DNA from 2 places in the Pseudarthrobacter sp. WHRI 8279 genome. Region 2 is predicted to be linked to the other one. Evidence: riboswitches for the same ligand, from Rfam matches in the RefSeq annotation. Region 2 holds a riboswitch; the other holds the start of a gene.

Region 1 (15,575 bases), 1.9 Mb from region 2:
ACCGGGTGCTGGTACGCGATCAGCGCGAGCATGTCGCGGACGGCTTCAGCGGCGTCGTCCGGGGCCAGCGCGGGCTCGTGGCCGACGAAGACATCCGTGGGTGTTTCCGCCCCGGTATCCTCCTGGCCCGGTGCCGCATCCGGGTCTGCCGGCGCGGCATAGCTCACGGCGAAAGCCCGGATCCGGCCCTTCTTGCTGGGAGCAACTCCCGCCCCGAAAGCCGATTCGGGCCGGGCACGCAGCACGATTGCGCCGTGCGCACCGGTGAGGTCGTCCAGGAAAAGCTTCTGCACCTGTCCCACCGACAGCACGCCCGGTGAATCCCAGCCGTGGATGGAGGTGTAGTACCTGCCCACCACATCGGTCAGCTCCACGGAGCCCGTGGCCAGGTCCATCACGACGTCGGAGCCGGCGTTCTCGTCGTTGGCCGGCCCGCCGCCGTTGCTGTCGGCAGGAAACACCGGCAACCGCAGGGCTCCCGGTTCAATGACCACCAGCCGGGACCGCTGGATGGGTGCCAGTTCGAAGGCTTCAGCGAAGGCGGCCCCCGGGGTGCCCGGCTCCACCTTGGCGCGGAGCTTGGTAACGCCCGACGGCGAGTGCTCAGCTTCGCGGCGCAACATCGCCAGCAGGGTGGCACCAATGCCGGAGCGCCGGTGGTCCCGCGCCACCTCTATGTAGGCCCAGAGCCGCTCGGGATGCAGGGAGGCTTCGTAAACGACGCCGGCGGCAACCGGAATCCCGACGCCGTCGATCACGTCCTCGGCCACAATGCAGCGCCGCCACGGCGTGCCGTTGGTCCCGGCAGAGGAAACCGCCAGGGCGCCGCGGAACTGGCGCGCCTGGTGGGTTTCGGGGCCGCCCCAGATTTCCAGCAGCGCCAGGTCGTCGCCTTCACGCCATTCGCGGTATTCGATGGCCATGCTCAGGCGCCGATCAGGCGTGCGGCCAGGTAGCCTTCCACCTTGTCCAGGGAGACGCGTTCCTGGCTCATGGTGTCCCGCTCGCGGATGGTCACGGCCTGGTCCTCGAGGGTGTCGAAGTCCACGGTGATGCAGAACGGGGTGCCGATCTCGTCCTGGCGGCGGTAGCGGCGGCCGATTGCGCCGGCGTCATCGAAGTCGATGTTCCAGTTCTTGCGCAGCTGGGCGCCGAGGTCCTTCGCCTTCGGGGACAGGTCCTCGTTGCGGCTCAGCGGCAGGACTGCGGCCTTGACCGGCGCCAGCCGCGGATCCAGCTTCAGGACGGTGCGGACGTCCACGCCGCCCTTGGCGTTGGGGGCCTCGTCCTCGGTGTAGGCGTCCACCAGGAACGCCATGAAGGAGCGGGTCAGGCCCGCGGCAGGCTCGATCACGTACGGGGTGTAGCGCTCGTTGGTGGCCTGGTTGAAGTAGCTCAGGTCCGTTCCGGAGGCCTTGGCGTGGGTGGAGAGGTCAAAGTCGGTGCGGTTGGCGATGCCTTCCAGCTCACCCCACTCGGAACCCTGGAAGCCGAAGCGGTACTCGATGTCCGTGGTGCCCTTGGAGTAGTGGCTGAGCTTTTCCTGCGGGTGCTCGAAGAAGCGCAGGTTCTCTTCCCGGATGCCCAGGCCGGTGTACCAGGCCATGCGCTCCTTCATCCAGTACTGGTGCCACTCTTCGTCCGTGCCGGGCTCGACGAAGAACTCCATTTCCATCTGCTCGAACTCGCGGGTGCGGAAGATGAAGTTGCCCGGGGTGATCTCGTTGCGGAAGGACTTGCCGATCTGGCCGATGCCGAACGGCGGCTTCTTCCGGGACGTGGTGAGCACGTTGTTGAAGTTCACGAAGATGCCCTGCGCCGTTTCGGGGCGCAGGTAGTGCAGGCCCTCTTCGCTGGCAACGGGACCCAGGTAGGTCTTGAGCAGGCCGGAGAATTCCTGCGGTTCGGTCCATTCGCCGCGGGTGCCGCAGTTGGCGCAGGCGATGTCCTTGAGGCCGTTCTCGGCGGGGCGGCCCTTCTTTTCCTCGTACTCTTCCTCGAGGTGGTCCGCGCGGTAGCGCTTGTGGCAGGAAAGGCATTCTACGAGCGGATCCGAAAAGACCTCAACGTGGCCTGAGGCCTCCCAGACCTGGCGGGGCAGGATCACGGAGGAGTCCAGGCCCACCACGTCCTCGCGGCCGCGGACCATGGACTGCCACCACTGGCGCTTGATGTTTTCCTTCAGCTCGGCGCCGAGGGGCCCGTAGTCCCAGGCAGAGCGCGAACCTCCGTAGATCTCACCGGCCTGGAACACGAATCCCCTGCGCTTGGAGAGGGAGATGACCTGGTCGAGTACGGATTTTGCTGCCATGGGGGTAACTCCAATTTCTACAGGGCCGCTGGGTGCGGTCCGCGGTTTCTGGCCCCGGCGAAGCCAGCGGCGGAATACCTCTGGCTGCGGGGCGGGGCGGGTGAAGGAAAAATGCGAGAGAGCTGCGTGCCCTAGCCTACCGGCCGCTGCCTGCCCGGGTGTTATCTGGGCAGGCGCTACCTGCGCAGGGCGCCCCGCGGCCAGGGCAGGGTGGCCAGGATGATGGCGGCGAGGGTCAGGACGGTGCCCAGGACCGTGGCCGGTGCCACGATTGATCCCGGCGTTGGCAGCACCACATCGAGGGCAAGCGAGCCGAGCAACTGCCCGGCGATCATGCCCAGCCCGGTGACCAGCACGCCCAGGCTCCGGACCAGCAGCGCACCAAGGCCGATGAAAACGCATCCCATGGGACCGCCAAGGTAGTACCACCACTCAGCGGGCAGAGGGTTCCCCGGTCCGGCCACCGTAACCTTCACCGCGTAAGCCGTCCACAGCACAACGGACCCCGCAATGAAGTTGACCAGGGTGGCCGCGATGGGTGTGCCGTAATGGACGGTGGCCGTCCCATTCATGGCCTGCTGGAAGCTCATCAGGAACCCTGCCGCCACCGGCAGGAGGAGCGGGACCAGGAGCGCTGCGGGGCCGCCTGGCCCTGCCCCGCCGTCGGCCGCCACGCCCGGAGTGCCGCCTGCTGCGGCGAACCGTGGTGACACAGCCCAGGCGACGGCGGCGATGGTCAGGAGGCAGCCGATGACGCGGATGGCCGTGACTTGCTTCCGGCCCGCCGGTCCAATGCCCAGCTTGTCCACCAGCAGGCCGCTGACCGTCTGGCCGGTGACAGTTGCCACGGTAAACAGCGCCACGCCGAGGATGCCCACCGTGAAGGACTGCGCGAAGACGAAGAGCGCACCGATGCCGCCGGCAAGGACATAGATGCGCGGAAACGCCCTGCTGCGGACCGCGGGCAGGATCCTGGCCAGGCCGGCCCTGCCGCTCGGCAGGAGCAGCGAGACCAGGACCATCACCACCAGGCCTGTGCTGAAGCTCACCACCGCAGCGGCGATGCCGTCGTCGAGGCGTGTGCCGAGGGCGCCGTTAATCCGGCCCTGGACGGGAATGGCGAGGCCCGCGCCCACCGCGAGCGGAAGGCCTGCGAGCAGCGGCAGGCGGGGGCTGGAAGTCATTGAATCAACCCTACGTCAGGCATCATTGCTTCTATGAGCAATGTTGAAGAGATCACCATCCGCGACAGCATGATCCGCCTGGGCCAGCTCCTGAAGCTCGCCAACCTGGTGGAGGACGGCGTGGAGGCCGCGGAGCTCATCAAGAACGGGCTGGTCAAGGTCAACGGGGAGATCGACGACCGCCGCGGCCGGCAGCTGCACAATGGCGACACCGTGACGGTGAACGGCCAGACCGTGCGCGTGGTGGCGCCCGCAGCCTGACGGCGCGGGGCGGCACTGGGCCGCCGCCCGCCGTCGTTCTTCCTACTTCTTCAGGACCTCGTGGGTGAGGAACTCCCCCACGTGCCCGATCTCCTGCTGGTTGATACCGTGCCACATGCCGGTGTAGAGGACCTTGGTGAGCTTGACGTGCTTGCGCACCCAGCCCATGGTGAAGTCGATCTTGTCCGGCGTGATCACGGGGTCCTGCTGGTCCCGGCCCCAGAACAGGGGCACGGTGCCGTCCAGCTCGGAGTCCTTGAAGCTGGGATCGTCGCCGGCGTCCACCACGAAGCCTGAAAGTCCGACGACGGCGGCGAAGTCCGTGGGCCGCTGGCGCAGGAGCGTGGTGGCCATGGCCATGCCCATGGAGAAGCCCAGCAGGGACACGGACGGGTGCCCTGGCTTGATGGCGTCGATCCATTCGAGCACGTAGGCCGATGCTTCCTTGACGCGGTCCAGCGAGTAGTCGATGGAGGCCGTGAGCGGGAACCAGGTGAACCCCGGACCCATGGCGATGGGGGCGCGGACGGACGCGACGGCAAAGCCTCCGGGCAGCAGGTCGGCCAGGCTCAGCAGGTCCTGTTCGTTTGCGCCATAGCCGTGCAAAAGCACCAGCAGGGGCTTGCCATCGCGCTGGTCCTCCGGATGGGACCACAGGACAACAGGGGCAGGAAATACTTCGGCGTCAGTCATGGTTTCCATTCATACCAGTTACCCACAGGTAACTACCTACGTTGGCGTAGCCAGGGAAGCGAAAGGCAGGATAGGACCGTGAGTGACACAAGCGCCATCGAGACCCCATCCATGACCGCCGGCTCCCACCCGTGGACCCGGTATGTGGCCATGGGTGACTCCTTCACGGAGGGCATCGGGGATCCCGAGCCTTCAAGCCCGGGCGGCTACCGCGGCTGGGCGGACCGCGTTGCCGAGGAACTGGGCCGGATCCAGCCGGACTTCGCCTATGCCAACCTTGCGGTCCGGGGCCGTTTGCTGCAGCAGATCGTGGACCAGCAGCTCGCCCCGTGCCTTGCGCTGAAGCCTGACCTGGTTACCCTCTCCGCGGGCGGCAACGACCTCCTGCGCCGGGGCGGGGATCCGGATGTCCTCGCCGGGAAACTGGACTCCGTGGTTCAGATCCTCACCATGGGCGGTGCCACGGTGGTGCTTTTCAACGGCCCGGACACCGGCACGTCCGTGCTCGGCAGGATCCGCAGCAAGGTGGCCATCTACAACGAGAACCTGCGGACTGTCGCCGCCCGGCACGACGCCGTCATTGCTGACATGTGGTCCCTCCGCCAGCTCGGCGACCCCCAGATGTGGGACGAGGACCGGCTTCATTTCTCGCCCCTGGGCCACCACACGATTGCCGCCATGGTGCTTGATTCACTGAACGTGGAGCACACCCTGCAGCCCCTCCAGCCAAAGCCGTTCCCGCCCCGGAGCTGGCGGGAGGCGCGGTCCGGGGACCTGGTGTGGGCCCGCCAGTATTTTGTGCCATGGGTGCTGCGCCGGCTGCGCAACCAGTCGTCAGGGGACGGCATCACGGCAAAGCGGCCGACGCCGGGTCCCGTCTTTGGTCCGGGCGTTCCCCTGGGGTCCGGCGAGGGTCCGCTGGGGCAGGCCGCGGGAAGCCGGAACTGAGTCCGTTGTTAACGCGCCGGGGTTAAGCTGGAGGGACACACACGAGAGGCTTAGCACCGTGAGCAACCTGTTTTTCTGGATCATCATCCTGTCATTCGTGATTCCGATGGCCATGCGGATGTACCGGAAGTCTGTGGCCCGCCGGAACCAGGAGCAAACCTTCTCGGGGCGGTACCCGGAGCAGTTCCCCGGCGCCGGTCAATTCCCCGGGGCTGGAGGCTTTGGCTCCAACGGTCCGCAGAGCAAGCAACCGCGGGACGGCTTCACCCAGCAGGACTACCTCGCGGGCGGTTTCCGCCAGATAGAGCGGCCTGCGCCGCTCCCGCCCAACCAGCCCCTGCCGCCGATCCAGCCCGTCCCGCCGTTCCCGCCCACGGACCAGCAGTTTCCGCCGTACGGGCAGCAGCCCTACGGGCAGAACCAGCACGAAGAAGCCCCGCAGCAGCCTTCAGCCCCGGCCACTCCCCCGCCGCCGTCGGCCCCGCAGGGGTTCCGGGCGCGCAAGCTCGCGGAACTGGACCAGCAGTACAGCAACGGTGAGCTGTCCGTCGAGGAGTACATGACCCGCCGCAGCGAGATCATGAACGGCTGACTGCCACTGACTGCCACCGGACACGAGCAGCGTGCGCGTAGCTCCGGGATCCAGCTCCGCCGGCTTAGTCCACCTGCTGACCTAGTCCACTTGCTGACTCAATCCACCTGCGGGAAACCCAGGTCGATGACCGACGTTGCCGGGTCCGGCCAGCGGGTTGTCACTACCTTGCCGCGGGTGTAAAACCGGATGCTGTCCGGCCCGTACATGTGGGTGTCACCGAACAGGGAGTTCTTCCAGCCGCCGAAAGAGAAGGTGCCAACCGGCACCGGAATGGGCACATTCACGCCCACCATCCCGGCCTCGACGTCGAACTCGAACTGCCGCGCTGCGCCGCCGTCGCGGGTGAAAATGGCAACTCCGTTGCCGAACTCATTGTCATTGACCAGGCGGACAGCGTCACTGTAGCTGTCCACCCGGACCACGGACAGGACCGGGCCGAAGATTTCGTCGTCGTAGACCTTCATGCCGGGCTTGACGTGGTCCACCAGGCTGACGCCGATGAAGAACCCGTTCGAATCGAACTGCTGTGTTCGCCCGTCCACAACTACGGTGGCGCCCTCGTTTTCGGCGCCGGCAACGTAGGAGGCAACCTTCTCGCGGTGTTCGGCCGTGATCAGCGGACCCATCTGGGAAGCCGGGTCCGTGCCGGGTCCAATTTTCAGGGTGGCCATCCGGCTCTTGACCGCAGCCACGAGGTCATCGGCGATGCTGCCCACGGCCACGAGCACACTCACTGCCATGCATCGCTCGCCCGCAGAGCCATAGGCCGCGGAGATGGCGGCGTCCGCTGCCATGTCCAGGTCCGCATCTGGCAGGACCACCATGTGGTTCTTGGCTCCGCCCAGGGCCTGGACGCGTTTGCCGTGGTCCGCTGCCCTCTTGTAGATCGACTGGGCGATGGGCGTTGATCCAACGAAGCTGACCGCTTTGACCTCCGGATGTTCCAGGAGAGTGTCAACAGCTTCCTTATCACCCTGGACCACGTTCAGCACACCGGCCGGAAGTCCTGCCTCGGCGAAGACCTCTGCGATGAACACGGCGGAGGACGGGTCCTTCTCGCTGGGCTTCAAAAGCACCGTGTTGCCGCAGGCCAGGGCGCTGCCGATCATCCACAGCGGCACCATGGCGGGGAAGTTGAACGGCGTAATGCAGGCCACCACGCCCACGGGCTGCCGGACGGAGTGGACATCCACGCCGCTGGACACCTGTTCGGAGCGTTCGCCCTTGAGCATGTGGGAGAGGCCGGTGGCGAACTCGATGTTCTCCAGTCCGCGGGAGATCTCCCCCTCGGCGTCGGAGAGGACTTTGCCGTGCTCGCTGGTCAGGATGGCGGCGAGCTCGGACTTGCGATCGTTGAGTATTTCGCGGACGCGGAAAAAGATGTTGGTCCGCTTGGCGAGGCTCGCAGCCCGCCAGGCCGGCAGCGCGGCTTTGGCGGCGGCGATGGCTTCCTCAACCCTGGCCGCTGAGGCAAGCGCCACCTGCTTTTCCTGCTTGCCGGTGGCAGGGTTGAAGACGGGGCCGAACCGCTCGGCATCGGTGACGCGGCTGCCGTTGATGTAATGCGGAATGGTGTGCACGGAGGTCTCTTTCTAAGGGAGTTCAGAATGGCTGTGGTGCCTGCGGACGGGTCCCCGCCAAGGCGGCTACTTCGCTGGATCAAGCGATCCATCGGCAAGCCTGATGATCATGGAGCAGTCTTTTCCGGACTCGCCTGCGTCAATGAGGCGCTGGTACAGCTGCTGCACGTGCCTGCCGATTTCCAGCGGTGTGCCGGTGTCCTCGGCGGCGCTGATGGCCAGGCCGATGTCCTTGTTCGCCAGTTCCGCGGTGAACGTTGGTGCGAAATCATTGTTGGACGCGGCGGTGGGAACGACGCCCGGAACGGGATACCAGGTCCGCAGCGCCCAGCTGTCGCCGGAGGAGACCGAGGCGATGTCCCAGAACACCTTCTTGTCCAGGCCCAGCCTGTCGGCCAGCACGGCACCCTCCGCCGTGGACGCCAGGTTGATAAGGAGCATCAGGTTGTTGCAGATCTTGGCCGCCTGCCCCGTGGTGGGTCCGCCGGTGGGGATGACATTGGCGGCCATCGGCTCGATGAAGCTGCTGGCCTCCTCCACGGCGCCAGGTTCGCCGCCTACCATGAACGTCAGGGTTGCGGCCTTTGCGCCGCTCATCCCGCCCGAAACCGGGGCGTCGACGAAGCGGAAGCCGGCGGCAGCGGCGGCGTCGTGCAGTTCCTTCGCCGCGGCGATATCGATGGTGGAGGAATCGATGAGGAGGGTACGCGCGTCGGCGTGCGCCAGCACCCCGTCCCCGCCGAGGTAGACCGCCTTTGCGTGCTCGCCTTTCGGAAGCATGGTGAAGACGGCGTCGGCGCCCGCCACGGCTTCTGCGATGCTGCCGGCCGGCTTAACCCCTCCGGTTACCGCGGCGGCGAGGGCGGCCGGGTTGAGGTCGAACCCCCGTACGTCGTGCCCGGCCTTTGCGAGGTTCGCCGACATGGAACCGCCCATGTTTCCCAAACCGATCCAACCAATGACTGCCATGGCATAAGCTCCTTCGCTTTTTCTCCGGCCGACGGCCGCAAGGTCTGTGTCCACCCTCACATCCCGCTAAAGTGCAATCAAGGTAAAAATTCACAGAGGCCATGTGCATGGATGCACACGGCTGGGAGGTAGGGATGGCACAGCTTCCGAGTCCGGACGACTTACTCATTCTGTTGACGGTGGCCCGGCTTGGGCGTTTTAACGCCGTTGCCGAAACGCTGGGCACAACACACACCACCATCTCGCGCCGGATCCTGGCACTGGACAGGCAACTGGGCGGCCGCACCTTGGAGCGCAGCCCGCACGGGTGGGAACTGACGGAGCTCGGGGCTTCAGCCGTGGCCGCGGCGGAAAGGATCGAGGAAACGCTCGGCTCCCTGGCCGCTGCCACAAACCGGGACCGGGACGCCCTGTCCGGCATGGTGCGCATCAGCACCTCGGACGGTTTTGGCGCCGAATTCGTAACGCCCGCGCTGGTCCGCCTCCAGCAGCGGCACCCGATGCTGAACGTGGAGATGTTGAGCGCCACGCGGCGGGTCAGCCAGAACCGCTCCGGTGTGGACCTGGAGGTGGTGGTGGGCAGCACCGATGTGAGCAACGCGCAGGCCATCTTCCTGACCAACTACTTCCTCCGGCTCTACGCCAGCCCCGCCTACGCCGCGGAGCGCGGCCTGCCGGAGACGCCCGACGGCGTGGGGCAGCACGGATTCGTCTCCTACGTTGAGTCGGCGCTCCAGGTTGCCGAGCTGGGGCACCGCTCCTCCCAGCTGCCCATGCCGAAATCAAGTTTCCAGGCAACGAGCATCTTTGCCCAGGTGGAGGCGGTGCGCCGGGGCGCCGGAATCGGCCTGCTGCCGAACTTCATGGTGGCGCACAACCCGGAGTTCGTTCCGGTGCTCGCTGACGCCTTCCAGCGCCAGGTCCCCATTTGGGCAGTGGCACGGCCGGAATCGCTGCGGTCCGCCCGGGTCCAGGCCGTGATTGGTGCGCTTCAGCAGGAGGTGGCGGAACGCCAGGATCTATTGGCCGCGTGACCTGCTGGCGGCTTGACGTGCCAGTAACCTGTCCTTCAGCGACCTGGGAGTCAGCCACCAGGGAGCTGGCAGCCGGCCACGCTTCACGCCTGGAAAAGCCGCCTCACCACCTGCCCGGCTGCGAGCGCGTCGAGTCCTTCGTTGATCTCGGCGAGGGGCCTGGTGTCGGTGTGCAGCAGCTCCACGGGCAACCGGCCGTCGCGCCAGTACCCCAGGTAGAGGGGAATGTCCCGGTCCGGTACAGCGTCGCCCATGTACGAGCCCAGCAGCCGCTTGCCCGCCCCGGCGAACTGCAGGGCAGGTACTGTCAGCTCTGCGGTGGGGTGCGGGAGGCCGACGGAGACGACGGCGCCGCCCCTCGTCACGTGCCCAAGGCAGGACGCGATCACCCGGGCCGAGCCCACGGCCTCAACTGCGATGTCCACACCGTCACCGGCGGCTTCGGCGATCAGGCGGGCGGCGTCCTCCGGAGTCCCCACCGCTGTTGCACCGCACTCCATGGCCAGCCCATGCTTGGCGGTGTTGGGATCAATCGCAATAACGGCGGAAGCACCGGCGAGCGCCGCAGCCATAACGGCCGAAAGCCCCACCGCGCCGAGCCCGAAAACTGCCACGGACTGGCTTTCCTGGATGGCGGCCGTGTTGAGGACTGCGCCCATTCCGGTGAGCACGGCGCAGCCGAACATCGCCGCGACCGTGTCGGGGACGTCGTCGTCAATCACCACCACTGACTCGCGGGCAACCACCGCATAATCCGCGAAGGCCGAAACCCCAAGGTGGTGGTTGATGCGCTCGCCCGCAGGCGTGCGCAGCAGGGCTTCGCCGTGCAAAAGGTCACCGGAGCCGTTGACCTCGGCGGCCCGGTGGCAGAGCGCAGGCCGCCCTGCCCGGCAGGCCCGGCAGGAGCCACAACTGGGAACGAAGACAAGGACCACGTGGTCCCCCACGGACACGTCGGTGACGCCCTCGCCCACCGAGGCCACCCGCCCCACGGCCTCGTGGCCCAGCGCCATGGGAAGCGGCCTGACGCGGGATCCGTCCACGACCGACAGGTCTGAGTGGCACAGGCTGGAGTAGGTGATTGTGACACCCAGCTCGCCCGCGCGCGGTTCGGGACGGCTGAGCTCCTGGACCACCAGGGGCTGCGCTTCGGCATAGCTGGTGCCTGAAGGAACTGTGGAATAGAGGACTGCTGCTCGCATGGTGTTCCTGACCTTAGGTGTGTGGACACGCGGCTGCCCGGACCTGCGGTGCGTGCAGGTCCGGGCAGCCGCCCTGTCCGTGGTGCTGTGCCGTGAGGAATGCCTGTCGGCTTTATTTCTTGGCGGCGGCCAGAAGATCGGCCGTGCCCTTCGCGTCGGCGGCATCGACATCATGAAGTGAGATGCCGCGGGTTTCCTTGAGGAAGAAGACGGAGACCGCGGTGACCACGCAGGCGCCCAGGAGGTAGAACGCCACCGGAAGGGACGAACCGAAGCTGCCCAGCAGCGAGCTGGCGATGATCGGCGCCAGGGAACCGGCCACGATGGAGGTCACCTGGTAACCGAGGGAAACGCCGGAATACCGCATGCGGGTGGGGAACATTTCCGCCATGATGGACGGCTGGCCGGCGTACATCAGGGCGTGGAACAGCAGGCCGATGGTGATGGCAGCCAGGATGATGAGATCGTTGGCGGTGTCCATCATGGGGAAAGCGAAGAAGCCCCAGGTTCCGGCGAGGATTGCACCGGCCATGTAGACCGGGCGGCGTCCCAGGGAATCCGACATCTTGCCCACCAGCGGGACTGCGCAGAAGTGGATGAAGTGTGCCACCAGCAGGAGGAGCAGGATGCGGGACGTGTCCGTCTGCACAACCACTTTCAGGTAGGTGATGGAGAACGTGACAACAAGGTAGTAGAGGATGTTCTCCGCGAAGCGCAGGCCCATGGCGGTGAACACGCCGCGCGGGTACCGGCGGAAGACCTCGGCCACACCGTAGCCCTTGTTCTCGACGGTGACTTCCTTGCGGGCTTCCAGGAAGATTGGCGCGTCCTGGACCTTGGTGCGGATGTAGTAGCCGATGATGACGATCACTGCGGAGAGCCAGAAGGCTACGCGCCAGCCCCAGCCGAGGAAGGCTTCGGGGGAAAGGGTGGAGGACAGGGTGAACAGCACGGCCGTGGCGAGCAGGTTGCCCATGGGGACGGCGGACTGCGGCCAGCTGGACCAGAAACCGCGGGACTTGTTCGGGCTGTGCTCGGCGACGAGCAGCACAGCGCCGCCCCATTCGCCGCCTACTGCGAAGCCCTGGACGAAGCGCAGGAACACCAGCAGGGCAGGGGCCCAGTAGCCGATCTGCGCAAATGTGGGCAGGCAGCCCATGAGGAAGGTGGCAACACCCACCAGGATGATGCTCAGCTGCAGCAACTGCTTGCGGCCGAACTTGTCGCCAAAGTGGCCGAAGACGATGCCACCGATGGGGCGGGCAACGAAGCCGACGGCGTAGGTGACGAAGGCTGCAATGATGCCGTCCAGCTCTGTTCCGGAGTTGGGGAAGAACAGCTTGCCGAACACCAGGGTGGCGGCGGAGGCGTAAAGGAAGAACTCGTACCACTCAACCACGGTGCCGGCCATGGAGGCCGTGACGACTTTCTTCAGGCCGGAGGCCTTGACATCGGTTTCCTCGGGCCGCCGCGCGGCGGACTTTTCCGTACTCATTGATGAACTCCTTCGGCGTCTTCTTCGACACCACTGGGACAGGCTGTGGCGGATACGTGTGATTTTGGCCACGAACCGCCGGGTCCCAACGAGTATGGTCCGCCTGAACGCCAAGCTCAACGGCGAATCATGCAGAGGCTATCTGCATAAATGCACATCCACTTGCCCGCGAACCTCGGTTTTAGTCCGAGAGATGTGCCCTGAGCTGGTGGCCCAGCTGGCCTATTTCCGTCAGGAAGCCGTCATGGCCTATCGGCGCTGTGATGAGGTGCACGTCCACTTCTCCGGGGAGGGCTGCGGCAAGTTCGCGGGACTGGGCCGGGAAGTAGAGGCGGTCCGAGTCCACGGCTGCCACGAAGAAACGCGCACCTGACCGCGCCAGGGTCTCGGGAAGCGGCCCCCTCCCCCGGCAGATGTCGTGGCTCATCAGGGCCTCGGTGATGGCGATGTAGCTGTTGGCATCAAACCGCCGGACCAGCTTGTTCCCCTGGTGGTCCAGGTAGCTTTCCACCTGGTAGCGGCCTCGGTTGGCCAGGACCCCGCCCTGCAGGGGTGACTCCGGAGCCTGGGGTGCGCGGCCAAACCTGCCTTCCAGTTCCGCCGCGGAGCGGTAGGTGATGTGCGCAATCCGCCGGGCCAGGGCCAGGCCATCCTCGGGAAAGGGGCCGCCGTAGTAATCGCCCCCGTTGAAATTCGCATCCTGGCGGATCGCCAGGGTTTGTGCCTGGGCAAAGGCAATCTGCTCGGCCGTGCTGGCCGCGCCGATGGAGATCACTCCGCAGCGCTGCACCCGTTCCGGGAAGGTGATGGCCCACTCAAGTGCGCGGGCTCCGCCCATGGAACCCCCCAGCACCGCAAACCAGTTCTTGATTCCCAGCTGGTCGGCCAGCCGGGCTTCCGCCGCAGTGCTGTCCCGCAGCGTGACCAGGGGAAACCGGGATCCCCAGGGAACCCCGTCCGGTGCCGGCGAGGACGGCCCCGTGGATCCGTAGCAACCGCCCACAATGTTGATGGACACTACAAAAAAACGGTCCGTGTCCACCGGAGCACCCGGCCCGGCCAGCTGCTCCCACCAGCCCTGTTCGTCGGTATCGCCACGGGTGACGTGCGTACTGCCGGTCAGTGCATGTTCGATCAGGACTGCGTTGCTGGCGTCCTCGTTGAGGGTGCCCCAGGTTTCATAAGCCAGCGTGACGTCCGGCAGGTAGCCGCCGGCTTCAAGTTCCAGTCCCCCAATGGAGGCATAGCGGACTATTCCGTGTCCGGAAACGGTGGTACGGGCGACGGTAACCGTCATGGCAAGACCTCTTCTTACGCGCTTGCCTGCCGTCGAATGACCGGCAGGCCAGGTCTTCACCCGGGGCACCCCACCGCGGAAGGAGGGTTGCCGGCCAGCAAGCCGGGGCTGTCACTGGCACTCATGACCTGGTTCGAGTGTACGAAACAGCACCCGCCTGCCGCCAAGAGTGTGACTGGTTGTGACGGTCCCGGGCCCGGCAGGCACGCCCGCCCGGCCCGGGACCCCGCCGTCGGCCCTTGCTCCTGCTCAGGCGCCCGTGGCCGCCTTGGCGGCACGGAAGCCCGCTTCCAGGTCGGCCAGGATGTCATCGATGTGTTCGATTCCCACAGACAACCGGACCAGGCCGGGCGTTACCCCGGCCACCGCCTGCTGCTCCGGGGAGAGCTGGCTGTGGGTGGTCGACGCGGGATGGATGACAAGGGAGCGGACGTCACCGATGTTGGCCACATGGGAGTGCAGTTCGAGCGCGTCCACGAAGCGCTTGCCGGCCTCCGCCCCGCCGGCGAGGTTGAAGGACACGATCGCGCCCGTGCCCTTGGGGCCATATTTGCGGCCCCTCTCGTACCAGGGGCTGGAGGGCAGCCCCGCGTAGGCGACCGATTCGACGTCGTCACGCGCTTCCATCCACTGCGCCACGTCCAGGGCGTTGGCAACGTGACGCTCCACGCGCAGGCTCAACGTTTCCAGCCCCTGGGCAATGAGGAAGGCGTTGAACGGGGAGACGGCGGAACCAAGGTCCCGGAGCAGCTGGACGCGCGCTTTGAGGATGTAGGACAGGTTGGCGCCCAGGGCACCGTCCTTGCCGAGGTCCCGGGCGTACACCAGCCCGTTGTAGGTGGGGTCCGGGGTGTTGAAGCCCGGGAACTTCGCCGGGTCCTTGCCGAAGTCGAACTTCCCGGAGTCCACGATCACGCCGGCAATGGCGGAACCGTGGCCGCCCAGGTACTTGGTTGCCGAATGGATCACGATGTCCGCTCCCCATTCCAGCGGCCGGATCAGGTACGGGGTGGACAGGGTGTTGTCCACAATGAGGGGCACCCCGGCATCGTGGGCCACCTGGGAGATACCTTCTATGTCCAGGACGTCCTGGCGGGGGTTGGAGACCACTTCCCCGAAAAAGAGCTTGGTGTTGGGCTGCACGGCGTCGCGCCACTGCTCCAGGTTGTCCGGGTCCGCCACGAAGGTGACCGAAATGCCGAACTTCTTCAGGGTATGGGCAAAGAGATTGTAGGTTCCGCCGTAAAGGCTGGGGCTTGCGACGATATGGTCGCCGGCTTCCGCGATGTTCAGGACAGCGAAGGTTTCAGCGGCCTGGCCTGAGCTGAGCAGCAGTGCCCCGAGCCCGCCTTCAAGGCTGGCGATCCGCTGTTCCACGGCTTCCTGGGTGGGGTTGCCGATGCGGGTGTAGATAGGTGCCAGTTCAGCAAGGGCGAAACGGTTGGCGGCGCTCTCGGCGCTGGGGAACACGAAGGACGTGGTCTGGTAGATAGGGAGTGCACGGGCGCCCGTGGCACTGTCCGGCTCCTGGCCTGCGTGGATCTGGCGGGTTTCGAATGACCATCCGTTGGACATCTAAGGCTCCTTTGACTGGGCCCGGCATGCTCAAAGCACCGCGGGCCGCGCTTGCTGTCCGGCCTTTGCCGGACAGCCAGGTCCTCACCCGGGGCACCCCACCGCGGAAGGAGGGTTGCCGGCCAGCAAGCCGGGGCTTGGTGCTGGCGCTCATGACCTGAGCCCAGTGTAGGAACAGCATGTGCCCGCCGCCATGAGTGTGACCGGTTGTGACTTCCCCGCCCTCCTGCGGGACGCACCCCGCCGGACGCAGCGCTGGGAGGCACCGTATGTTGATTTCCCAAGGTTCCGCAGAAGATGCGCAGGATTGCGCGAAGTTTGGCCGTTTGCCACCGGTCCCCCGTTAGATTTGAGCCGGGAACCCGTCTCATCGCCTTTCAGCTTCCATACCAAAGGAACACTTCAGTTGCCCCAGTTCTCTCGCCTGGCAC
Region 2 (15,575 bases):
TCTGCGCCATCGAAAGCTACGCCACGGTGCACCAGATGGTGAGCACCATCGATGCGCAGCTGAAACCCGGTTCACCCCGGGCCGAAGCCGTGGCCGCCTGCTTCCCCGCCGGATCCATGACCGGCGCGCCCAAAATCAGCACCATGGCCATCCTGGACAGCCTGGAAGGCGGACCCCGCGGGGTCTACTCGGGAGCCATCGGCTATTTTTCGTTGGACGGGGCCACGGACCTCGCCGTCGCCATCCGGACCCTGGTGACCAGCACCCGCGGCGACGGAACGGCGGAACTGACGCTCGGCGTCGGCGGTGCCATCACCGCGGATTCGGATCCGGAGGACGAATACGAGGAAATCCGCACCAAGGCGTTCGGCGTCCTCTCAACGCTCGGCGCGGACTTCCCCCACACCTGACCCCTGGAGTTTTTGTCCAGATATGCAGACTTCAGGTCCCCTAAACCCTACATAAGTGGACAAAAACTCCCAGGGTTTACTGGACCGTTGCCGTCAGCCTCGCCACGTTGTCCACGTAGCGGGCCGCCAGGGGCCGGTTGATCCAATCCGTCAGCTTGAGCTCGTGGGATATGTCCCGGTAGGTGTCCTCCACGGCCCGCATCTTGGTGACGATGTCCTCGCCCAACAGCATGACGGAAACCTCCATGTTCAGGGAGAAGGAGCGCATGTCCATGTTGCTGGAGCCGAGGACCGCCACCTCGTCGTCGATGGTGAAGTGCTTGGCGTGGAGCACGAACGGGGCCTTGTAGAGGTAGATCCGGACGCCGGCTTCCAGCAGGGCCTCGTAGTAGGACCGCTGGGCGTGGTGCACCAGGAACTGGTCACCCTTCTCAGATACGAAAAGCTCCACGTCCACCCCGCGCTGGGCGGCTGTGGTGATGGCGTAGAGCAGCGAGTCGTCCGGAACAAAGTAGGGGCTGCAGATGGAAATCCGGTGCTGGGCCGAGTAGATCAGGGTGTTGAACAGCCGCAGGTTGTTCTCGGTGATGAACCCGGGGCCGCTGGGAACCACCTGGGCGGTGACGTTCCCCGGTTCCGGATTGGCCGGAAGCTGCAGCTGGTGCTCCAGCGATTCATCGGTTTCGCTGAGCCAGTCGGTGGCGAAAACAACGTTCAGCGTGGTGACGATGGGCCCGCGGAGGCAGGCCATCAGCTCCACCCATTCGCGGCCTGCCTTGCGGTGCCGGGGGTTGTTGTAGGAGGGCTCGATCAGGTTCTGTGAACCCGTGAAGGCGATTTCGCCGTCGATCACCATGATCTTGCGGTGGTTGCGCAGGTCCGGCCGGCGCCACTGGCCGTGGATGGGCAGCAGCGGCAGCATCCGCTTCCACTGGATCTTGCCGGCGCGCAGCCGCTTCAGCAGTTTCCGGTAGCCCTGCACCCGGAGCGTGCCGATATGGTCGAACAGCACGCGCACTTCCACGCCACGCTCGGCTGCCTCCTCCATGGCCGTGAGGAGGTCGTCGGTGATGTGGTCCGTGCTCATGATGTAGAACTCGGCGTTGACGAACTTCTTCGCCTTGCGGACCGCGTTTGTCATCTCCAGCAGGGAGTCCGGGTAGCCGGGGATCAGGTCCACGGAGTTGCCGTCCACCATGGGCAGGGACCCCAGCCTGCGGTTCAGTTCCCCGGCGGACTTGACCCATTCGGGTCCCGGGTAGTCGCTTTCGACGTCGGCAAGCGAGGAGATCCCGGCCCGCACCCGTTCGTTGACCTGCTGCTGCTGCTCCCGGCGGCGGCTGGAGAGCTTGAAGTTGCCGAACAGGAGGAACAGGATGATGCCCACGAACGGAACGAAGAAGATGCCCAGCAGCCAGGCCATGGCCGTAGTGGGCCGCCTGTTGCCGGGAATGATGCCCACAGCCAGCACCCTGATCACCAGGTCGGCGATGCCCAGCACCACAACCACCCACCCTGGAGCGGTGCCGGCAAGCGAAAATGGCCACAACACGTGAGATGAACCCCCGGAAAATGAGCTCCCGGCGGACGGTTTCCAGCCAGGGCACTTCGCCCAGCTTATCGGTGGGACGCCGCACTAAGCTGGAGCCATGACCTCTCCAGCGCCCGTGGTTCTCGTTTTCCTCGACCCCACTTACCCTGACGGCCGGCTGGCCGACGCTTCCCAGCCGCAGCTGATGGTGACAGACCAGGGCGCCACCCGCGGTGACGGTGTCTTCGAGACCATGCTGGCCGTGGGCGGAAACGTCCGGAAGATCCAGGCCCACCTGGACCGTCTTGCCGGCTCCGCAGACGCGCTTGACCTCGCCATCCCCGGTCAGGACGAGTGGCGCCGGGCCATTGCCACCGCACTGTCCGAGCACCGGGTCCAGAACCCTCCCGCCGCCGGGGCCGGGGACGAACTGGTGGTGAAGCTTGTGGTGACCCGCGGTGTGGAGGGCGCGGCTGCCCCCACCTGCTGGGTGCAGGTCTCGCCCGTGGGCGCAGGCGCCCGGCGCCAGCGCGAAACCGGGATCGACGTCATCCTCCTTGACCGCGGCTATGACAGCGACGCCGCCGAGCGCGCACCGTGGCTGCTGCTCGGCGCCAAGACACTCTCCTACGCCGTCAACATGGCTGCCCTGCGCCACGCCCACAAACAGGGCGCGGACGACGTCATCTTCATTTCCACGGACGGCCGGGTCCTGGAGGGTCCCACCTCCACTGTGCTGCTGGCCCACGTGGAAAAGACCGACGACGGCACATCCGTGAAGCGGCTGATCACGCCCCAGCTGGACAGAGGGATCCTGCCCGGAACGTCGCAAGGGGCGCTGTTCACCGCCGCCAAGGCAGCAGGATGGGAACTGGGCTACGGCCCGCTGGAGCCGCAGGACCTGCTGGACGCCGATGCTGTGTGGTTGATCTCCAGTGTCCGGCTGCTGGCCCCGGTCAACCACATCGACGGCAAGCAGGTGGGCACGCCGTCAGTCCAGAAGGAACTCACCGCGGAACTCAACGAACTGTTTGCGGGCATCCAGTAGCTCGGCCTGCGATTCGGGCCGTCGCACTCTAGGTTCCGCAGGGACAGTGGCCGTAAGGTGTGGTTCATGGACTCGCAGACGCAGCCGGATGGCACCCTGACCTTTGACGAATGCTGGGAACTCCTGGCTAATGACACAGTCGGCCGCCTTGCAGTGGTAGTGGACGGCCACCCGGAGATCTTCCCGATCAACTACGTGGTGCACCGCCGAAGCATCGCGTTCCGGACGGCCGGCGTCACCAAACTCTGGAGCGCACTGTCCGAACGGCCTGCGGCCCTGGAAATCGACGGCTACGATCCCCACACCGAAGAGGCGTGGAGCGTGGTGCTGCGCGGGGATACCCAGCTCATCGAGGACCAGGCAGACAAGGATGCCGTGGACAGCCTGGGACTTGAACCATGGCAGCCGGGCGAGAAGGCGAACTACATCCGGCTGTCGGCCCGCGCGCTGACGGGCCGCCGCTTCAAGGTGAACCGCCCCGACGTCTGGGCCACCCGCGCCCAGGACAAGCGCCGCGCTTCCTTCGAGTAGTTCCGTTCCCGGTCCGGCGTCCGCAGGGAGTTTTCAACGGCGGCTTGGCGCTTGCCGATCGCGGCTTGGCACTTGCGGACGGCGGTTAGCCGGCCGAGCTGCCCAGGCGCAGTGAAAGCTGCGCTTCGAGCCCGGACAGCAGGATGGTGACGCCCTGGTCCAGCTCGGCCGAGCCCTCGTACTCGGCCAGGGCGGGGGCCAGTGCCCGCAGCCGCGGAAACTCCTTGGCGGGCAACCGGTGCAGGCCGAGCCGCAGCAGGGCTTCGTTCTCCTCCGGGTCCACCACGAATTCCTGGAGTTCGTTCAGGATATGGCCATAGAGGAAGCCGTAGTAGGCGCGGTAGACGTGGAGGGCGTCGGCCGGGCTGAAGCCTGCCCCGATCAGGAGGGAGAGGATCTGCTCGAGGGGACGCAGGGTGCCCAGCGGCCGCAGTCCCAGCGGGGTGGAGAGCGGCCTGGTCACGAGCAGTGGCACCACGTTGGGGTGCTGCAGGGCCAGGCGGCGTAGATCGTGCGCGATCTGGCGCAGCTGGGCTTTCCAGTCGGGATCCTGGGGGTGGATGGTGAGTTCATTGAGCACCAGCTCGGTGACCCCGTCCAGCAGCGCGGCGCGGTTCTCCGCATAGCGGTAGAGGCTCATCGGGTCCCTGCCCAGTTCCTGGCCGAGGCGGCGCATGGTCAGTGCGTCCAGGCCTTCGGCGTCAACCACTTCGAGCGCTTTCGCCAGTACGAGCTCCCGGCTCAGGCGCTGCTTTTGGGCTGGCCCGGTGAAGTTCGCGGGGACTTTCGCGGAGGCCATTGTTTCCGTCCTGGATGGCGGCAAGCCCTGATGGGGAGGGAAATTCCATGCGCTTGCCTGATTGGTTGTCTACGGCTAAAGTCTACAGTGTAGATGCGGCAGTGACACCGCCCGGAACCAACAATTCGGTAGTCAGCAAATTCGTAGTGCCGCTGTTCAGCAGCCCACCTGTTTTGCGGCTTCATCCACACTCCATTGCCCTGTGCACGGCATTGAGGTTCGCTGCTGTAGCCGAACGGCAGTACCACCGCACTTAGCGAAGGGAAGCCGTCTTGGCACATTCGCAGTTCGACCTCTTTCTCAAAGAAGCCACCTACCTCGACCAGGCCTCGGAATCCACGCTGGACCGTGACCGCCTGTACGGCCTGTACACCAGCTGGTGCTTTATCAACCAGCAGAAACCGGGACCTGAATCGGACTTTTGGGCAGCCATGAGCCACCGCAGGATTGCCTCCGGCCACAACGGGCTGCGCATGAAGGGCCCCGCTGCCGCCGACTACATCCTGGCGAGCTACCCCGGGCTCGTATAGCAAAGCCGCAGTAGACGGACAATGGCGTGGACCACGTGCCTTCGGGCACGGGGTCCACGCCATTCCTGTTCCTGCGGATCTCTTCTTGGCGGCGGCCGGATACGCTGCATCCACAGCGCCCCGCCCGAAAGGATCCGTACATGATTGACAGCAGCGCTGACCTGCGCGCAGGACTACGCATCAGGTTGCTCACGGCCGCGGACGCCGTCGCGCTGTCCGAGGCCTACACGCGCAATCGAGAGCACCTGGCTCCATGGGAGCCGAAACGCTCGGATGCGTTCTTTACCGGCGGGCACCAGTCGGACATAATCCGCGCCAAGCTCGGCCAGTACGCGCTGGGCTCGGAAGTTCCGTGGGTACTGGTACAGGAAGAGGACGACGGCGGGGGCACGCCGCGCACCGGCCGGGCGGGCGGGCGCGTGGCTGGGACAGTCACGCTGACGGGGATCGTCCGCGGCCCCTTCCTCAGCGCGAACCTCGGCTACTGGGTGGACCACAAACTCACCGGGCAAGGGATTGGCACGGCCGCCGTTCTGCACGCGGTCGACTACGCCCGCACCGGGCTTGGCCTGCACCGCATCCAAGCTGCCACCCTGCTGCACAACACAGCGTCCAAGCGGATCCTGCAGCGGGCAGGGTTCCGGGAGATTGGGGTTGCGCCGCAATACCTGAAGATCGCAGGCCGGTGGCAGGACCATCTGCTCCACCAGCTGATCCTGCCGCAGCCATGAGTGAGTTCAGATAAGCCTCCGCGGAGGTCGCGTCCTTAGGTGGGGATGATTTTGAAGAGGAACCGGGTCCGCACCATCACCCAGAGGAGCCCGAGGACTACGGCATAGGCGAGGGTGTTGACCAAGATGTTTCCCTGCTGGAGGGCAGGAATATTGGCAACGACGGCTATGAGAACCACGTGCATGATGAACACATAGAGGGTGGCGCGGCCCAGGGGGACCAGGAACCAGCCCAAGGCGCGCTGCACCGGCTTCCAGTACGCGGTGAGGAAGGCATAGGCCGCCACCACCAGGACCAGGACGTTTAACAGCCGGCCCGGAGCGAGGTAGGTGCGTCCGAAGAACAGGTCATACATGGCCCGGTACGCGGTGTCCGGCATGATCGCCAGGCGGACGTCAAACCCGTTGGCCAGGTACGGATTGCCCCATGACAGGAAGGCAAACGCGAAGGCCAGGGCGGTGCAGGCCGCCACCGCCCAGGGGTGCGCTGAAAGCCAGGCCACGATCCTCCGCCGGTGGAACCCGGCCGCCAGGCCGACGACGAACAGCACCTGCCACACCAGCAGGGGAAATGAATCCTCGAACTGCGACGGCAGGATCCGGAAGCGCGTCACCGTACCCGCCGCGTACACGGCCAGCGATGCCGCCAGCACCCACACGGCTTTACCGCGGTTGAGGGCCGCGAGGATCAGGGGGCTGGCCAGCAGCAGCACCACGTACAGGCCCATCACGTTGAACTGCCACGGCCCGAACTGGAGCAGCAGGATGGCGGGAAGAACCTGTGGCGGCACGGGGAACTGGAACAGCGTTTCCATGCCTGCATAGAGGTCGTAGCTGCGGCCGGCACCTTCATGCCCTGCACCGCCCGTGCCCTGGTCCACGAAGGTCGTGAGCGCATCTGTCCGGAACACCGGCAGCAGCGACAAGAGGAAGACGCCCACCAGCACCACCAGCGCCGTCAGGTAGAGCTTTCCTGCCCGGCGCGAAGTAAGGTCCACCACCGTTCCAAAGTCGTCCTTCGCCCTGGGCCCATAGACCATGCCCACCACCAGCCCGGAGAACAGGACAAACAGCTCGGCGCCCGAAACAAAGCCCACCGCCTCCTGGGTCAGGAGCTGGAACAGCGACACCAGGCCCAGGTGGTTCACCACCACAAAGACGATGGCAAGGCCACGGAGCAGGTCCACGCGGGAGTCCCTGCTGGACCTGTCGCTGTAGCCCCAGGCCGTGACCGCACCGACTTTGGCGGGGAGTTGCCACAGTGCCACCAGGAGGATGAGGAGGGCCGCCCCCACGCTCCAGGCGGCCGCCCCGGACAGCGTGTTGGACCTGACGAACGATGCACCAGGGGTGACATCGGTAACCGGCCCCGTCACCACCGGGGATCCCTCAAGCCGGGTGCGGGCAGCCTCGGCAATCCCCGCGTTTCCGGTGAGGCGCCAGTCGATGCTGGCCACACCCGTGTCCCGTGTACTGGTGCGTTCGTCCCAGACCACTGCGCCCGTCATCGCGAAACCGGCTGATCCGGCAGCTCCCAGGACCTGGCCCCACCAGCTGTCCTTGATCTCCGCTTCCGCGGCACCTCCGGCGGACGGGCTGTAAAAGGCCGAAGTCTGCAGCATCAAGGGCTTGTCCCGCCCCGCCGCATACGTCCCGTAGAAGTTTTCCCCGCCGGAGGCCGTCAGCATCTCCTGCAGCTCACCGGCGCGGGGAACGGTATTGACCGCGGTACCCCCTGCAGTGTCATCGTGGTAGGCCGTCAAGCCCACCCAGTCCACGGCGTCGTCCCCGGGGTAGTAGGGTTCGTAGGCTTTGTCCGAGCTGTTCCAGGCGCCGTCGCCGTTGGTGTCCAACAGGGAGAACCCTTCGGTTCCGGGCGCGGGCGCGTTCCGGTTCCGTTCGAAGGGATAGTCCCTGCCCAAATACGGTTCCCACACCATGGCATAACCGCCGGCGGTCCCGGCCGCCCGGAAAGCCGCTGTCACCGCCTGGAATGACTGCCGGTAGGCGGCCGGCTGCTGGCCCCACTCCACCCAGCTGGCATTCATGTCCGGAGCGAAGCGGATGAGCAGCTGGCTTTTAGAGTCACCTTTTATCCGGCGCACTTCCCCGGCAAAAGCTGCAGCGGCGTCAGGGGTGACCTGGTCCAGCGGGACAACAGGCCTTACCGTGAGCATCGCATCGGCGCCCTGTCCGGCGGATTGCTCCAGGAAGCCCCGGATGTCGCCCTCTTCCGAGGCGCGGAAGGGGAAGGCGATGTCGTGTCCGAAGATCGCGGGGGATGCCCCGAGCCGCTCGGAGAAGCCCCCGGCGGTGTCCTCTCCCCATTCGAGGACTGCGCCCAGCAGCGGCTTGCCTTCCTCCGGGAGGTTTCGGGCCGCCTGCGCCGGCCCGGCGGGCACCACCACGGCCAGGACGGCCATCAGCGCGGCGGCGAGGACGGCAGCCATCCGGTGGAGGGGCCGCGGGCGGCCGCTCGGGGCGGGACGTGCGGGAGCGGATAGCGTGCTGATGAGACCCCCCAGGGACTTATTCCTCAAGTGACGGGGCGGCGCCCCTGGACAAACTTTATCCGGGCTGGCGCTGGCGGCAGGCACCTGGCACCTGCATGCCCAAGGTGGCGCCGCCGTCGTGCGTTGAACGGACGTGGCGCATGCATCTTTGGTGCCGCGCCTCCGCGCAGCATCCTTCAGTTACGCAACATGACGACGACGGCGGTGCAGCCCCGGGCGGCAAGTGTTACGTTTTTGGGGAGTAATGAGTACCGGCGCCAAGCCCTGACTGGCCGGTCGGCAACCCTCCTTCCACGGCGGGGTGCCTCAGGTGAATACTCGGCATATCGACCATTCGAGCTGCAAGCGTGAGAGAAGGAGATCCGTCGTGTCTGACGCACCTGCCCCTGAAGAAAAACTGTCCTACCGCCTCATCAGCGGCCCGGACAACCGTGAATTCTGCGAGCGGATCTCGAACGCCCTGGCGGAAGGCTATGTGCTGCACGGCAGCCCCGCCGCAACCTTCAACGGCACCAGCGTGATCGTGGCACAGGCCGTGGTCCTGCCGGCAGCCATCGCCTCGGCAGACGCCGCAGTGGCGGATGCCGTGGACGACCTGGAGTCGTCAGGCGAAGACCTTGAGTTCGACGGCGAGGGCCACGCATGAGCTACGCAGGAGATCTGACGCCACAGGAGGCCTGGGACAAGCTGGAACAGGGCGCCATCCTGGTGGACGTACGCACCGAGGGCGAATGGGCCCACATCGGGATCCCGGACACCAAGGCAACAGAGAACGATCCACTGTTCATCCAGTGGACCTTCCCCGGGGGCATTCCAAACCCGGACTTCATCAACGACCTCAACCAGCAGGCGCCCGAAGACCGCAAAACAGAACTGGTGTTCCTGTGCCGCTCCGGTCAGCGGTCCATCGCGGCGGCCATAGCGGCCACCCAGGCCGGCTTCACCTCCTACAACGTGCTGGAGGGCTTTGAAGGCGACCCCGACCGCTTCGGCGAACGCACCGTCAACGGCTGGAAGAACCGCGGCCTGCCAACAAACCTGGGAAAGATCTAAGTGACCTTCAACGAAGACGCCGCCGGCTGGAGCCCCGATACCCAGGCCGTGCGCGGCGGCCTGGACCGCACCAACTTCCAGGAAACCAGTGAGGCCATTTTCCTGAATTCAGGGTTCGTGTACGAATCTGCCGCCGCCGCCGAGCGCGCCTTCACGGGCGAGGACGAGCGTTTTGTCTACTCCCGCTACGGCAACCCTTCCGTGGCAACGTTCCAGGAGCGGCTCCGCCTCCTGGAAGGAACAGAGGCGTGCTTTGCGACCGCGTCCGGAATGTCGGCCGTGTTCACCGCCCTGGGTGCCCTGCTCGGTGCCGGCGACCGTGTAGTGGCCGCCCGTTCGCTGTTCGGGTCCTGCTTCGTGATCCTGAACGAAATCCTGCCGCGGTGGGGCGTGGAGACGGTCTTCGTTGACGGACCGGACCTGGAGCAGTGGCGCGAGGCCCTGTCCCAGCCCACTACCGCCGTCTTCTTCGAATCGCCGTCCAATCCCATGCAGGAGATCGTGGACATCGCGGCGGTCAGCGAACTGGCTCACGCGGCCGGGGCGACCGTCGTCGTCGACAACGTTTTTGCCACTCCCCTGCTGCAGCGCTGCGGGCAGTTTGGCGCGGACGTCATTGTCTACTCCGGGACCAAGCACATCGACGGCCAGGGCCGGGTGCTCGGCGGGGCAATCCTGGGCACCAAGGAGTTCATCGAGGGCCCCGTGAAGCAGCTGATGCGGCACACCGGCCCGGCATTGTCCGCCTTCAACGCCTGGGTCCTCACCAAGGGCCTGGAAACCATGGCGCTGCGTGTTAACCATTCCTCGGCCACCGCGCTGCGGCTCGCGGAGTGGCTGGAGGAACAGCCGGCCGTCAGCTGGGTGAAGTACCCGCTGCTGAAGTCCCACCCGCAGTATGAGCTGGCAGCAAAGCAGATGAGTGCCGGCGGCACGGTCCTCACCCTGGAGCTGGCTCCCTCCGGGGGCCGCTCGGGGAAGGAAGCCGCCTTCGCGCTGCTGGACGGCCTGCGGATCATCGACATCTCCAACAACCTCGGGGACGCCAAGTCCCTCATCACCCACCCGGCCACCACCACGCACCGCGCCATGGGGCCGGAGGGGCGGGCCGCTATTGGCCTGAGCGACGGCGTTGTGCGGCTTTCCGTTGGCTTGGAGGATGTGGACGACCTGATTGGCGATCTGGAGCAGGCGCTCAAGCAGATCTAGGGTTGCACCGGGAATCAGGCGCCTTGAACGGACAGGTTCACTTCCACGGAGTCGCCTTCGCTGATTCGCGCCCTGGCCCTGATAGCCTTCTTGACCGGCAAAAGGTACGTCCCTGTTGTGGTGTCCGGGAAGAGCGAGGTCTGCCAGGTTTGGCCGGCGATTTCCGCACTCACCTGGACTGAGCCGAACGCTTTGCTGCGCCCTGCATTTTGTGCGCGGACATCGTCCGCGACGTCCGGGGGCAGGGTGAGGAAATGCCAGCCAGCCTCGCCGGGGTACAGCCAGAGTTCCGCTTTGAACGAGTACGACGACGTCACGCGCCGAGTATTGCATGCCTGCGGGGGTGCCGCCAGGGCCGTGGATATCCAGCAGGCCACTAGTTATCCACAGCCCCTGCCGTATGGTCCTTTTTGTCAGACCCCCGCAGGATGATGTCCTTATGGAAACGGACCCGGCGGTTGAGCAGGCGGAGGCAGCCGTTGTGGCTGCCGTCGCTGCGTTAGCTGCTGTATTGGATGGCAGGGACGCTGCGGTTGACGCCGGAGGGCTTAGCCCCGAAGCCACCCCAAGTCCTGCTGCTGCTTTGGATGATCCGTTGCAGCGGGTTGCTGACCGGGCACTGTGGGTTCTGGCGGGAGTGGCGCGATCGGAGGCGAGGCTGGCGGCGTTGAAGGCGCAGGCGGTTCAGGTGCTCGCTGCCGCCACGGGCCTGTTGAACGGTCCGCCGTCCTCGCCGCATGAGGCCGCGGCACAGGAGCGGAGCCTGGTGGCCGAGGTGGGATGTGCACTGGTGATCGGTGACCGGGCCGCCAGTGCGCTGTTGGCCGAGTCCCACGCCCTGACCACGTCCCTGCCCCGGACCCTTGCCGCGTTAGGGTCCGGGACGATTTCCTGGGCGCATGCCCGGGGGATGGCGGAGGAGGCTGCCACGCTTGACCCCGCAGGCGCCGCGGCCCTGGAGGCCCACTTCCTGGATCCGGACACACCCAGACCGCCCGGAGCGGCAACGATCGGGGAGATGCCGGCGTACCGGTTCAGGGCCAAAGCCAGGACCTGGCGGGAACGCCACCATCCCGAATCATTGGAGAAGCGCCACGCCAAGGGCGTGGCGGAGCGCCGGGTGGGGTACGCACCTGGCCAGGATGGCAAGGCCTGGCTCTCGGCCTACCTACCCGCTGACCAGGGCTTGGCGATCTGGAACCGGCTCACCGCCCTCTCCCGGGGAATGCAAAGCCCCAACGAGGCGCGCACTCTCACCCTGCTCCGCGCAGACGTCCTCGCCACCGCGGGCCTCACCAGCGGCGCTGGCCACATAGACTGCACCCACGGCAAAGACAGCACAGGCTCCGGCACCGGCCCTGGCGACAGCAGCACAGGCTCGGGCACAGACCAGGGCACGTCCATCCGGGCGCAGGTCCTCGTCACCGTGCCGGTATTCTCCCTCATGGGACTGACGGATGAGCCCGCGATGCTGGACGGGCACGGTCCGGTACCGGCGTCCATGGCCCGGGAACTCGTCGCGAATGGTGCCGCCTCGTTCCATCGGGTCCTGGTTGATCCGAGGGACGGGGCCCCGTTGGAGATCGGCCGGACCAGCTACCGGGTCACCAAAGCCATGCGTGACTGGCTGCGAATGCGGGACGGCAAATGCTCCTTCCCCGGCTGCAACAACAACTCGTTGGATAACGAGGCAGACCACCTTTTGGCCTGGCAGCACGGCGGGACCACCGGCATCAGCAACCTCGGACAGCCCTGCCCGAAGCACCACAAACTTCGGCATTCCAGCGGATGGATACCAACACCGGCCACCAAAAATGAACCGCCCGGCTGGACCTCACCCACCGGCCGGCACTACAAAAGCGAACACCAGGACTGGGAACCACCCCACTGGCCAGGCTGGGTTACTGACATGTGGAGTGCTGCAAAGCAGCCGGATCCAGGACAACCGGTTTTGTCTGCGTTCGAAGGCAGGGACCTCCAGGGCTTTGTTGAGCATTTTGGGATGCCTCAGGACGTGGACCCGCCCGATGACTTCGATCCGCCAGACGTGGACCTGCCGGAAGACCCCGGACCCACGGAGGATGAACTCCCCAACGACCCGTTCCCGAAGTGGCACCTATGGCTGGAAGCGTCCCTTTCGGCTCTTTAGGTCAGGCCACGGTGTAGGACAGACCAGGGCTGCAGGACAGACCAGAATCGGCTGACGCCCAGGGCTGCACAAGGTTGCCCAGGGCTGCCTAGGACTGCCGGACGCGCAGCAGGTCCGGAGCAGCTTCCACTTCCGCGAGGTCGGGGGCACCCCGCATGGTGATGTTGACTGCGTGGTTCACAACGGCGCCCAGGCCGAGATCTTCGGGCGGAGGACCTGCCATGGCCTTGTCCCGGACCCGGCGTTGCTCAGCTGCCCCGGTGCCACGGGCGATGATGTCCTCCACACCCTGGCGGACGATCGCGAGCTCTCCCTGCTCGTCCAGGACGGGCGCGAGATAATCCACCAGCGAACGAACCACATCCGTGGCCCTGGCCGGCCGGAACGTGCCGAAATCCAAAAGCTCCCCGCTGAGCCCGCTGCTGCTTGCCTGCCATGCAGCCATCCGCAGCAGCACAGTGGGCACCGGCGCAGGGTCCACGCCGTCCCGCCACTCCCGGCTGGCCGACTCCACCAGTGCGCGGACCAGGAGCGCGATGAGCGCAGCGTCCTCGGCCCGGAGGCAGACATCGGCCACGCGCACTTCCACAGTGGGGTGATTCCGGGAAAGCCTGGCGTCGAAGTAGAGCATCCCCTCGTCCAGCATCACTCCGCTGTCCAGCAACCGCGTGACAACCCGACGGTACGCGGGGTAGGTCCCGTAGATCCCCGCGGGTCCGGACGTGGGCCAGCGGTTCCAGGCCTGCGTCCGGTAACTCTCGAAGCCCGTCGCCATAGCGTTCCAAAACGGGGAGTTCGCGCTCAACGCGGTCAACACGGCAAGCTTGTCCCGGATCCGGTCCAGGACCGCCACGCCCTCCTCCGGCGATTCGATATACGTGTGCACATGGAAGCCACACGTGAGCTGCTCCTGCGCCGTGAGGCCGAAGCGCTCCAGCATCAGGGCATACCGGGGGTCCGGCGTCGTATGGCTGGTGGAAGCCAAGGGGGAGGTGGCAAGCGCCGCAACCCGGGCACCGTTCTTTTGGGCAGCCCGGTCAGCAAGCGTCCGGCCGGCACGGATCTGGTCCAGCAGTACGCCGTACTCCAGGCAGGGCCGCGTCTGGGTCTCGATCTGCTCAAGCTTAAGCTCGGCACTCAAACCCATCTCGTCGTCGTCGTAAACGGTCTTATCTTCGGTTTCCAGCGCATGGGCATCCGGTGCATCATCGGCGGCCATCCTGTGCCCGGACAGCAGGGCATCGGCCAGTGCAAGCGGCTCCCCCGTTGCCGGGTCAACAATCAGGAGCTCTTCCTCGACGCCGAATGTACGCATACTGTCATTCTGCGGCAGGCAGGAAGATTTTGGAGTTGATCCGCCTTTCATGACGAACCGTGAAAGGTCAGTCCTGGAAGTACTCCACCTTCGCACCGATGGCGTTCAGCCGCTCCGCCAGGTCCTCATAGCCGCGCTCAATGACGTAGATGTTCCGCAGCTCTGACACTCCCCGCGCAGCAAGCATCGACAGCAGCAGGCAGGCTGCCGGACGCAGCGCAGGCGGGCAGCCCACCTCGGCCGCACGCCATTTTGTGGGTCCGTTGACATAGATCCGGTGCGGGTCCAGCAGCTGCACCTGGGCGCCCAGCCGGTTGAGTTCCGTAAGGTAGATGGCCCGGTTTTCGTAGACCCAGTCGTGGATCATGGTCTGGCCCTGGGCGTTGGCTGCGATGACGGCGAAGAAGGGCAGGTTATCGATGTTGAGTCCGGGGAACGGCATGGGGTGGATCTTGTCCTCCGGAGCGTGCAGCTCCGAAGGCTTGGTGGTGACGTCCACCAGGCGCGTCCGGCCGTTCCGGGCCATATACTCGCCGGAGATCTCCAGCTCCTGGCCCATCTGGCCCAGGGTTGCGAGTTCAATCTCCATGAACTCAATGGGCACGCGCCGGATGGTCACCTCTGAATTGGTGACAATGCCTGCGGTGATCAGGCTCATGGCCTCGATGGGGTCCTCTGACGGGAAATATTCGATCTCGGCGTCGATGGACAGGCGCCCCGTGATCTTCAGGGTGGTGGTGCCCACCCCCTCGATCTCCACGCCCAGCATCTGCAGGTAGAAGCAAAGGTCCTGCACCATGTAGTTGGGGCTGGCGTTCCGGATGACGGTTGTACCCTCACGGTGGGCTGCTGCCATGATGGCGTTTTCGGTGACAGTATCGCCGCGCTCTGTAAGCACGAATGACCGGTCCCGGCTGTCTGCGGGCGGGGCCTGCACACTGTAAAAGCCCGCGGTGGCCTCCACTGAGAGGCCGAACTGCCGCAACGCCTGCATGTGCGGCTCAACCGTACGGGTGCCGAGGTCGCAGCCGCCCGCATACGGGAGACGGTACCTGGCCGACTCGTCCAGCAGCGGGCCCAGAAGCATGATCACGCTCCGCGTGCGGCGCGCAGCGTCAACATCCATGGCTTCCAGGTTCAGCACGGCCGGCCGCCGGAGCTGCAGGTCGGTGTCGTTAAGCCAGGTGCACTCCACGCCGATGCTGGTCAGGACCTCAACAATCCGGTTCACTTCTTCGATGCGCGCCAGGCGGCGAAGGATGGTGGTTCCCCGATTGATCAGGCTGGCACAAAGCAGTGCCACCCCGGCATTCTTGCTGCTGTTGACATCCACGGAACCGGAAAGGGTGTGGCCGCCCTCAACCCGCAGGTGGGTCATCTGCGGCTTGCCCACGTTTACGATGCTCCTGTCGAAGATCGCCTCGAGGCGGTGGATCATTTTGAGGCTCAGGTTCTGCTTGCCCTGCTCCATCCGGGCAACGGCGCTCTGGCTCGTGCCCAGTTCGGAAGCCAACTGGCCCTGGGTCCAGCCCTTCTCACTGCGGGCGTCTCTCAACATGGCGGCAACGTGTTCGGCGGTTTCCTGCGTCATAGTCAATTTTATATCATAAATGAGCTAGAGGGGAGGATTCGCAGGCAATTGACAGGAGCAATGGGCGAAGCCTTACCCGTTTCATGCGATAGAAGCGGACTCCTGGTCACCTTGACCTCCCCGGCCCCCGGCGGGACACTGGAGGAGGATCCCTTCGTCCAGCGG

The links. Region 2 has a riboswitch for S-adenosylmethionine ahead of ABRP28_RS13935 (DUF1737 domain-containing protein). Riboswitches for the same ligand answer to the same signal wherever they lie in the genome.
Region 1: it holds a riboswitch for S-adenosylmethionine, as region 2 does, so the genes downstream of both, ABRP28_RS02370 (homoserine O-acetyltransferase) here and ABRP28_RS13935 (DUF1737 domain-containing protein) in region 2, are expected to answer to the same signal.

Annotation. Positions count from the first base shown of each region.
Region 1 is NZ_CP168162.1:537,122-552,696, reverse strand. Features, by position in the region: gene ABRP28_RS02430 (GNAT family N-acetyltransferase) at 1-923, opposite strand, end outside; gene ABRP28_RS02425 (glycine--tRNA ligase) at 926-2,311, opposite strand; gene ABRP28_RS02420 (DMT family transporter) at 2,488-3,495, opposite strand; gene ABRP28_RS02415 (RNA-binding S4 domain-containing protein) at 3,529-3,756, shown strand; gene ABRP28_RS02410 (alpha/beta hydrolase-fold protein) at 3,799-4,449, opposite strand; gene ABRP28_RS02405 (SGNH/GDSL hydrolase family protein) at 4,528-5,397, shown strand; gene ABRP28_RS02400 (hypothetical protein) at 5,456-5,989, shown strand; gene ABRP28_RS02395 (CoA-acylating methylmalonate-semialdehyde dehydrogenase) at 6,088-7,572, opposite strand; gene mmsB (3-hydroxyisobutyrate dehydrogenase) at 7,639-8,541, opposite strand; gene ABRP28_RS02385 (LysR family transcriptional regulator) at 8,676-9,575, shown strand; gene ABRP28_RS02380 (alcohol dehydrogenase catalytic domain-containing protein) at 9,659-10,777, opposite strand; gene ABRP28_RS02375 (MFS transporter) at 10,890-12,272, opposite strand; gene ABRP28_RS02370 (homoserine O-acetyltransferase) at 12,454-13,569, opposite strand; SAM riboswitch class IV at 13,583-13,698, opposite strand; gene ABRP28_RS02365 (bifunctional o-acetylhomoserine/o-acetylserine sulfhydrylase) at 13,819-15,144, opposite strand; SAM riboswitch class IV at 15,187-15,302, opposite strand; gene ABRP28_RS02360 (S8 family serine peptidase) at 15,551-15,575, shown strand, end outside.
Region 2 is NZ_CP168162.1:3,008,390-3,023,964, forward strand. Features, by position in the region: gene pabB (aminodeoxychorismate synthase component I) at 1-410, shown strand, start outside; gene cls (cardiolipin synthase) at 487-1,959, opposite strand; gene ABRP28_RS13905 (aminodeoxychorismate lyase) at 2,060-2,989, shown strand; gene ABRP28_RS13910 (pyridoxamine 5'-phosphate oxidase family protein) at 3,056-3,520, shown strand; gene ABRP28_RS13915 (TetR/AcrR family transcriptional regulator C-terminal domain-containing protein) at 3,606-4,319, opposite strand; gene ABRP28_RS13920 (hypothetical protein) at 4,592-4,849, shown strand; gene ABRP28_RS13925 (GNAT family protein) at 4,990-5,580, shown strand; gene opgC (OpgC domain-containing protein) at 5,616-8,030, opposite strand; SAM riboswitch class IV at 8,334-8,447, shown strand; gene ABRP28_RS13935 (DUF1737 domain-containing protein) at 8,461-8,739, shown strand; gene ABRP28_RS13940 (rhodanese-like domain-containing protein) at 8,736-9,146, shown strand; gene ABRP28_RS13945 (O-succinylhomoserine sulfhydrylase) at 9,147-10,355, shown strand; gene ABRP28_RS13950 (DUF1905 domain-containing protein) at 10,370-10,672, opposite strand; gene ABRP28_RS13955 (DUF222 domain-containing protein) at 10,795-12,504, shown strand; gene ABRP28_RS13960 (glutamate--cysteine ligase) at 12,593-13,819, opposite strand; gene ABRP28_RS13965 (UDP-N-acetylglucosamine 1-carboxyvinyltransferase) at 13,887-15,410, opposite strand.